Regions from separate parts of the Sphingomonas sp. VDB2 genome, predicted to be linked through region 3. Evidence: riboswitches for the same ligand, from Rfam matches in the RefSeq annotation. Region 3 holds a riboswitch; each other region holds the start of a gene.
What was found. Region 3 has a riboswitch for cobalamin ahead of ABT375_RS19975 (CbtB domain-containing protein). Riboswitches for the same ligand answer to the same signal wherever they lie in the genome.
Positions count from the first base shown of each region.

Region 1 (2,261 bases), 420 kb from region 3:
ATGGCGCCGACCATGCTGCAGGGGCTGGCGGCGCACGTCGCTACAACTGTCCAACTCGTCGTCGCGGAAGGCGCGATGGGCCTTTATGACGGCGCGCGGGCGCCGGGTCGTTCGGGCGCGTCGGCCGATGTGGCGCGGCTGCTGGGCTGGCCGATGCTGCTGGTCGTCGATGCCCGCGCAGCGGCGCAGACGGTGGCGGCAGTGGCGCATGGCTGCGCGACTTTTCCCGGCGCGCCGGCCATCGCCGGAGTGATCGCCAACAAGGTGGCCAGCACGCGCCATGTCCGCATGATCGAGGATGGGTTCGCGCGTATCGGCCTGCCGCTGCTGGGTGCGATGGCCACGGACGAGGGATTGGCCATGCCGTCCCGCCATCTGGGACTGGTGCAGGCTGGCGAAACGGAGGAACTGGAACGGCGAATCGACGCGATCGCAGGGCGGGTGACGGCGCAATGCGATCTGGATGCGATCCAGGCGGCGGCCGGCGCTACGACAGACGTGCCGGCGCAACCGCCCGGCATCCGGCCACCGGGGCAGCGGATCGCCGTCGCCAGGGACGCCGCCTTCAGCTTCTTCTATCCCCATATCGTACATTGGTGGCGGTCGGCCGGCGCGGAGCTGCGCTTCTTTTCTCCGCTGGCGGACGAATCGCCGCCCGCCGATTGCGATGCCTGCTGGCTGCCCGGCGGCTATCCCGAACTCCATGCTGCGCGGATCGCGGCCAATGGCCAGTTCCTGAACGGCCTGCGCGCCTTTGCGCAGAGCCGGCCGGTGCATGGCGAATGTGGCGGCTATATGGTGCTGGGCCGCACGCTGGAGGATGGCGACGGCGTCGTCCACCCGATGGCGGGCCTGTTGCCGATGGATACCAGTTTTGCGCGCAGGCGCCGAACATTGGGCTATCGCAGCGCGCGGCTGCGGCACGGCACCAGCTTCGCCTCTGTCGGGCAACTGTTGCTGGGTCATGAGTTCCATTATGCCAGCATCACCGCCAGCGAGGGCGAGCCGCTGGCCGACATGGCCGATGCGGAGGGGCAGGCCCTTCCTCCGGCGGGCCACCGCGCGGGCCAGGTGACCGGTGGCTTCTTCCACTTGATCGCCTGATCCAAGTCGATTAGGGCGGCTGCGCGTCAGGTTCCCCGCAAGGGGATCAAAAGGGAACGGGGTTAAAGACCCCGGCTGCCCCTGCAACTGTGAGCGGCGAGCCATCGAGGCACAAGCCATTGGAATCGATGATTCCGAGAAGGCGCTTCGAATACGGCATTGACCCGCAAGCCAGGAGACCTGCCTGTCGCGGTCGTTCTTCGTCCGGACAGGGTGTGCCGGTCGAACGAGGATATCCTCGCGCAACGACAAGCTGACCGTGCGGGTTCGCACGGTGGCGATGTCGTGCGCGCGTGCGCCCTGCATCGCCACCGCGTCGCGTCCGCCCGGTCCTGTCAACGACTGGGGGATTATGATGCATTGGATTTCAAAGAGCGGCCTTCTGCTTCTGGCGGGCCTGTCGACGCCGGCCTTGGCCGATGATGCGGGCGAGGTGATCGTGACCGCGCTGCGCCAGCCGCAGGCCATCGAACAGGTGGCGTCGAGCATAACCATCATCGACAAGCCGGCAATCGACGCCGCACAGGCGCTGGCGGTGTCCGACCTGCTGATCCGCACGCCGGGCGTCAGCTTCACCCGCAATGGCGGCTATGGCACGGCGACCTCGATCCGCATTCGCGGCGCGGAGGCCGACCAGACCGTGCTGGTCATCGACGGCGTGAAGCTGGCCGATCCGTCCTCGACCGGCGGCGGCTATAATTTCGCGACGCTGATGACCGGCGCCATCGACCGGATCGAGATATTGCGCGGTCCACAGTCGATCCTCTGGGGCAGCCAGGCGATCGGTGGCGTGGTGAACATCGTCACCGCACGGGCCGAACGCCCGATCGAAGGCAGCTTCGATATCGAGGCGGGATCGCGCGATACCGTCAGCGCCCGCGCTGCGCTGGGCGGCCGACAGGGCGCGATCGACTGGCAGGTCGCGGGCAGCCGCTTCACGACGGAGGGCATCTCGGCGATCAGCCCGCGCTTTGGCGCCAAGGAGAAGGACGGCTACACCAACGGCACGCTCAACGGGCGTCTGGGCGTCGCGCTGGCGCCGGGCGTGTCGATCGCTATGCGCGGCTATTATGCCAAGGGGCGCACCGACATCGACAGCGCCGGGGCCATTCCCGATAGTCCGGAATATTCGGAAGTGGAGGAATGGATCGGCTATG
Region 1 covers NZ_CP159616.1:730,952-733,212, reverse strand. The annotation lists gene ABT375_RS21765 (cobyrinate a,c-diamide synthase) at 1-1,104, shown strand, start outside; cobalamin riboswitch at 1,116-1,307, shown strand; gene ABT375_RS21760 (TonB-dependent receptor plug domain-containing protein) at 1,457-2,261, shown strand, end outside.
Region 1: it holds a riboswitch for cobalamin, as region 3 does, so the genes downstream of both, ABT375_RS21760 (TonB-dependent receptor plug domain-containing protein) here and ABT375_RS19975 (CbtB domain-containing protein) in region 3, are expected to answer to the same signal.

Region 2 (2,261 bases), on a different replicon from region 3:
GCGCTGGCGGCGCTGCACGATCACCAGCCGTTGAACGCGGCGACCGGCGCGGCCCATGCCGCGGCCTGGGTCGGGGCGGACGGGGCCGTCCGGCTGGCGCGCGAGGATGTCGGCCGGCACAATGCGTTCGACAAGCTGATCGGGGCGATGGCGCGGGCTGGCGCGGCCTGGGACGGCGGTTTTGCGCTGCTGTCGTCGCGCTGTTCCTATGAACTGGTGGAGAAGGCGGTGCTGAGCCAATGCCCGTTGCTCGTCACCATTTCCGCGCCGACCCGGCTGGCGGCGGCCCGCGCGGAAGAGGCCGGCTTGCCGCTGGTCGTGCTGGCGCGGCGGGACGCCATGTTGCTGCGGAGCAACAGGCCGTTGGCTTAAACCCGGTGCCGCTTGGCATCGCATCCGCTTTCCCTTAGAGCGCGCGGCGTGGGGGCGGCTTGGCTTCCCCTGCGAGATGATCGCGCCGGTGCCCGGCAACGGGCTTAATCGGGAATGCGGTGCGGGCGTGCGAGCGCCCAATTCCGTGGCTGTCCCTGCAACTGTAAGCGGATAGTGCGATGCATATGGTCGAAAGACCGGCCACTGGACCCATGTCCGGGAAGGCTATGCATCCGTGCTGCGACCCGCGAGCCAGGAGACCTGCCGGCGCTTGGTCGCTCTTGCTTTGGTCCAGGGGATGGCCGGGGCACGGTGGTTTTTCCGTCGAGCGACGCCATGCGGCCGGGGCCGCATCGGGTTGTGGACGGGATATGGCGCCATCCCTTGCTTCCGCCCGACCGCATTGCGGACGCCCCAGCCCAAGTCGCACCGGCGCCGGGGGGTATATATGTTGAAAACAGGCATTTCTCTGGTGGCGCTGATCGTGGCGACGCCGGTATGGGCGCAGGATGACGAGATCGTCGTCACCGCCACGGGCATTGCGCAGTCGCGCGACGAGGTCGGCCAGGCGATCACCGTGATCGACGCGGAGACGATCAAGACGCGGCAGGCGATCGATGTGGTCGATTTGCTGGCGACGACGCCGGGCGTGCGCTTCAACCGCAACGGATCGACCGGCGGCGTGACCGGCGTGTCGCTGCGCGGCGCGGAGACGACGCAGACTTTGGTGCTGATCGACGGGGTGAAGGTCAACGATCCCAGCGGCATCGGCGACGGCTATGATTTCGGCCCGCTGCTGACCGGCAATATCCAGCGGATCGAAATATTGCGCGGCTCCAACTCGGTGGTCCATGGCAGCCAGGCGATCGGTGGCGTGGTCAACCTGATGACCGGCGTGCCGGCCGAGGGCTTCGGCGCGAACGCATCGGTGGATTATGGCTATAGCGACACGCTGAGCGCCAAGGCGGACGTGTCGGGCACCAGCGGCATCGCCGCGGGCGGCGTAGGCGCGGCCTATTTCCGCACCGACGGCATTTCGTCGGCCGCAGGCGGTACGGAGCGCGACGGGACCGAGAATATCGCGACCAACGCCAGGCTGAAGCTCAACTTCACCGATATGCTGAGCCTGGACCTGCGCGGCTATTATATCCATGCCGACCTCGATTATGACAGCTTCTTCGGCGCACCCGCCGACAGCAGCGACGTCAGCAAGCTCGACCAATATGTCGGCTATGCGGGCCTCAATCTGGCGCTGCTGGATGGCAAGCTGACCAACCGCGCCGCCGTCACCTGGATGCGCAACGATCGCGACTATTATTTCGTGCGCGGCACCGACCCAGACTATGGCTATTCGGGCACCAACCTGCGCTTCGAATATGAAGGCGTCTACGCGCCGGTCGACCAGGCCAAGCTGCTGTTCGGCTATGAGCATGAGCGGCCGGATTATGATTTCTTCGGCTTCGGTTCGACCGCCAGCGCGAAGATCAACATCGACAGCGTCTATGGGCTGGCGATCGTCAAGCCCTTCACGGGTCTGGCCGTGACCGGTGGCGTGCGCCATGACGACCATAGCCAGTTTGGCGGCGCGACGACCTTCGGCGCGAACGCCAACTATTCGCCCAATGGCGGCGCGACCAATGTGCGGTTGAGCTATGGCGAAGGCTTCAAGGCGCCGTCGCTCTATCAACTGTACGACAGCTTTAGCGGCAATGCGGCGCTGCGCCCTGAACGGTCCAAAAGCTATGATGTCGGGTTCGACCAGAGCCTGGACGGTGGTCGGGCGATGTTGTCGGTCACCGCTTTCCGCCGGGATACGCGCAACCAGATCAATTATGACAACGCCACCTTCACCTATGGCAATCTGGACCGCACCCGCGCCAAGGGCGTGG
Region 2 covers NZ_CP159615.1:3,267,202-3,269,462, forward strand. The annotation lists gene fdhD (formate dehydrogenase accessory sulfurtransferase FdhD) at 1-372, shown strand, start outside; cobalamin riboswitch at 442-656, shown strand; gene ABT375_RS16345 (TonB-dependent receptor plug domain-containing protein) at 821-2,261, shown strand, end outside.
Region 2: it holds a riboswitch for cobalamin, as region 3 does, so the genes downstream of both, ABT375_RS16345 (TonB-dependent receptor plug domain-containing protein) here and ABT375_RS19975 (CbtB domain-containing protein) in region 3, are expected to answer to the same signal.

Region 3 (2,261 bases):
CACGCTTCTTCTCCTTCAAGCGCCATGGGATTCATGCGCGCGAAGGGGCGATCGGCATCGCCGAGCCTGATAATGGCCATGTCTACCCCCGCTGCACCTGAGCGATATCTCGGGCGGGGGCGTGCCGGACGCGAACGAACGGTCGATGCGCGGCGACGAGCAGGCGCATGGAGCCCGTCAGCGCGCACCGATGCGGCCCCAGCCACATGGGTTCGTCGCTCAGACGGCGTTCACCGTGCCCCGGCCATCCCCTGGACCAAAGCAAGAGCGACCAGACGCCGGCAGGTCTCCTGGCTCGCGGGTCATCGCTTGATGCACGCCTTCCCAGGCCTCGCAGGATTTAGCGTCCGGCCCAGTGGCTGCTCCCCTGGAAAGGGAGCGATGTGCATCGCGCTCGCCGCTTACAGTTGCAGGGACAGCTGCGGATTTGGATGAGCGCCCTCGTCGAGGGACCGCCACCCGCACCGCCTTCCCATTTTAATCCCCTTGCGGGGAACCGGCGCGATCAGTCATCGAAGGGGGCTTGCGGCTCCCCGGATGCGGTCGGCGATACCGGCTGCCGGGGCCGTCCGCAAGCCCTCAGTGCGGTGCGATCGCCTGAAGCCGCCAGATGCGGTTGAAGGACAGGCGAACGGCGGATAGCGGCGCAATGTCGATGGCAGGCGTCGTCACGAGCGGAAAGCCCAGCGCGTGCGCCAGCGCGGCGCGGATCGTCATGGCATGGCTGATGGCGCAGACGCATCCGGGCGACTGCGCGATTCCGTCCAGCCAGCCGCCTACCCGCTGTCGCACCGATTCCATGGTCTCACCATCCGCGGTGCCCTGCGTCGGATCGGCGATCCAGTCGGACAGGGCGGCCGGTTCGGCGGCGAAAAGGTCGGCAAACGACCGGCCCGACCAGCGCCCGGCATCCATGTCCACCAACGCGACCTCGACCGAGGCGTCCAGCCCCATCGCCTGGGCAGTCTGCGCGGCGGCGCGGGACGGGCTGCAAAGGACATGGTTGTCGAAACCCGGCGGCAGGCGGCAGGCGGCGGCATCATGCGCGCCGCGTGCGTCCAGGCCCTCGTCCAGCGCCGGAAAGCCGCCGATCCGGCTGGACGGCGTGGACGCCGCGCATAGGAGAAGGAGGGATGTAGCCAGCGGAACCTCCGGGAGATGTTGACGTCGCGCCATCGCGCACCCTAAACAGCGCGGGCATCAGGAAGAAGAAGCCGGTGAGATTCCGGCGCGGTCGCGCCACTGTTATCGACGTACAAGGTCGAGAGCCAGACCTTCTTCCTGAACATATTATCTCTCGCGGGACGCGCAATCCCCTATAGGAGTACGGATCATGGCAACCACTGCCGCACTGCTCGACGACCATTTCATTCCTGTCCAGGGTGGCTCCGCCATCCCGATCGAGGACATCGCGCCCTGGGCCGTATTCGGCACGCTGATCGCGCTCATCTTCCTCTATTTCGTCAGCACCGAACAGGGCGCCTTCGCCTTGTTCGGCGGCATGTATGTGCATGAATTCGTCCATGACGGGCGCCATCTGCTCGGCTTCCCCTGCCACTGATCGCCGGCGATGACCAAAAGTCTTTTGTGGCGCGGAATGCTGGCCGGCATTCTCGCGGCCCTCGTCGCGACGATGTTCGCGCGCGTGATCGCGGAGCCCCAGATCGATCTCGCCATTGGCTATGAGCATGTCCATGCGGCGCATCATGCGGACACACCTGCGAATGGGCAGGAAGAGGAGCTGGTAAGCCGGGCGACGCAGAAGGGCGCGGGCCTCCTGACCGCGCTGGCGCTTTACGGCGCGGCGGTCGGCGGCATTTTCGCACTCATATTCGCCTATGGTTATGGACGCTTCGGCCGCATTGGCCCGCGCAGCTTCGCCCTGTTGCTCGCCGGGATCGCCATTCTGCTGATCGTGATCGTGCCGGGGATCAAATATCCCCAGACGCCGCCGGCCGTGGGCCAGCATGACACTGTGGGCCTGCGCACCGCCGCCTATTTCGCCATGATCGCCCTGTCGGTGGGCGGCGCGGTGATCGCCGCGAAGATCCGAAGCGCGCTCGCTCGATCCTGTCGTGGCATCGACGCGATGTTGCTCGCAATGGCGGCTTATGTCGCGATGGTCGTGCTGGGCCAGTTTCTGCTGCCCAGCGTCGATGAAGTACCAGCCGATTTCCCGGCGACCTTGCTCTGGCATTTCCGCCTCGCCTCGATCGCGACCCAACTGATCCTGTGGGCCACGATCGGGATCGTCTTCGGCC
Region 3 covers NZ_CP159616.1:312,628-314,888, forward strand. The annotation lists gene cobW (cobalamin biosynthesis protein CobW) at 1-3, opposite strand, end outside; cobalamin riboswitch at 263-516, opposite strand; gene ABT375_RS19970 (histidine phosphatase family protein) at 580-1,176, opposite strand; adenosylcobalamin (AdoCbl) riboswitch at 1,201-1,285, shown strand; gene ABT375_RS19975 (CbtB domain-containing protein) at 1,352-1,561, shown strand; gene ABT375_RS19980 (CbtA family protein) at 1,571-2,261, shown strand, end outside.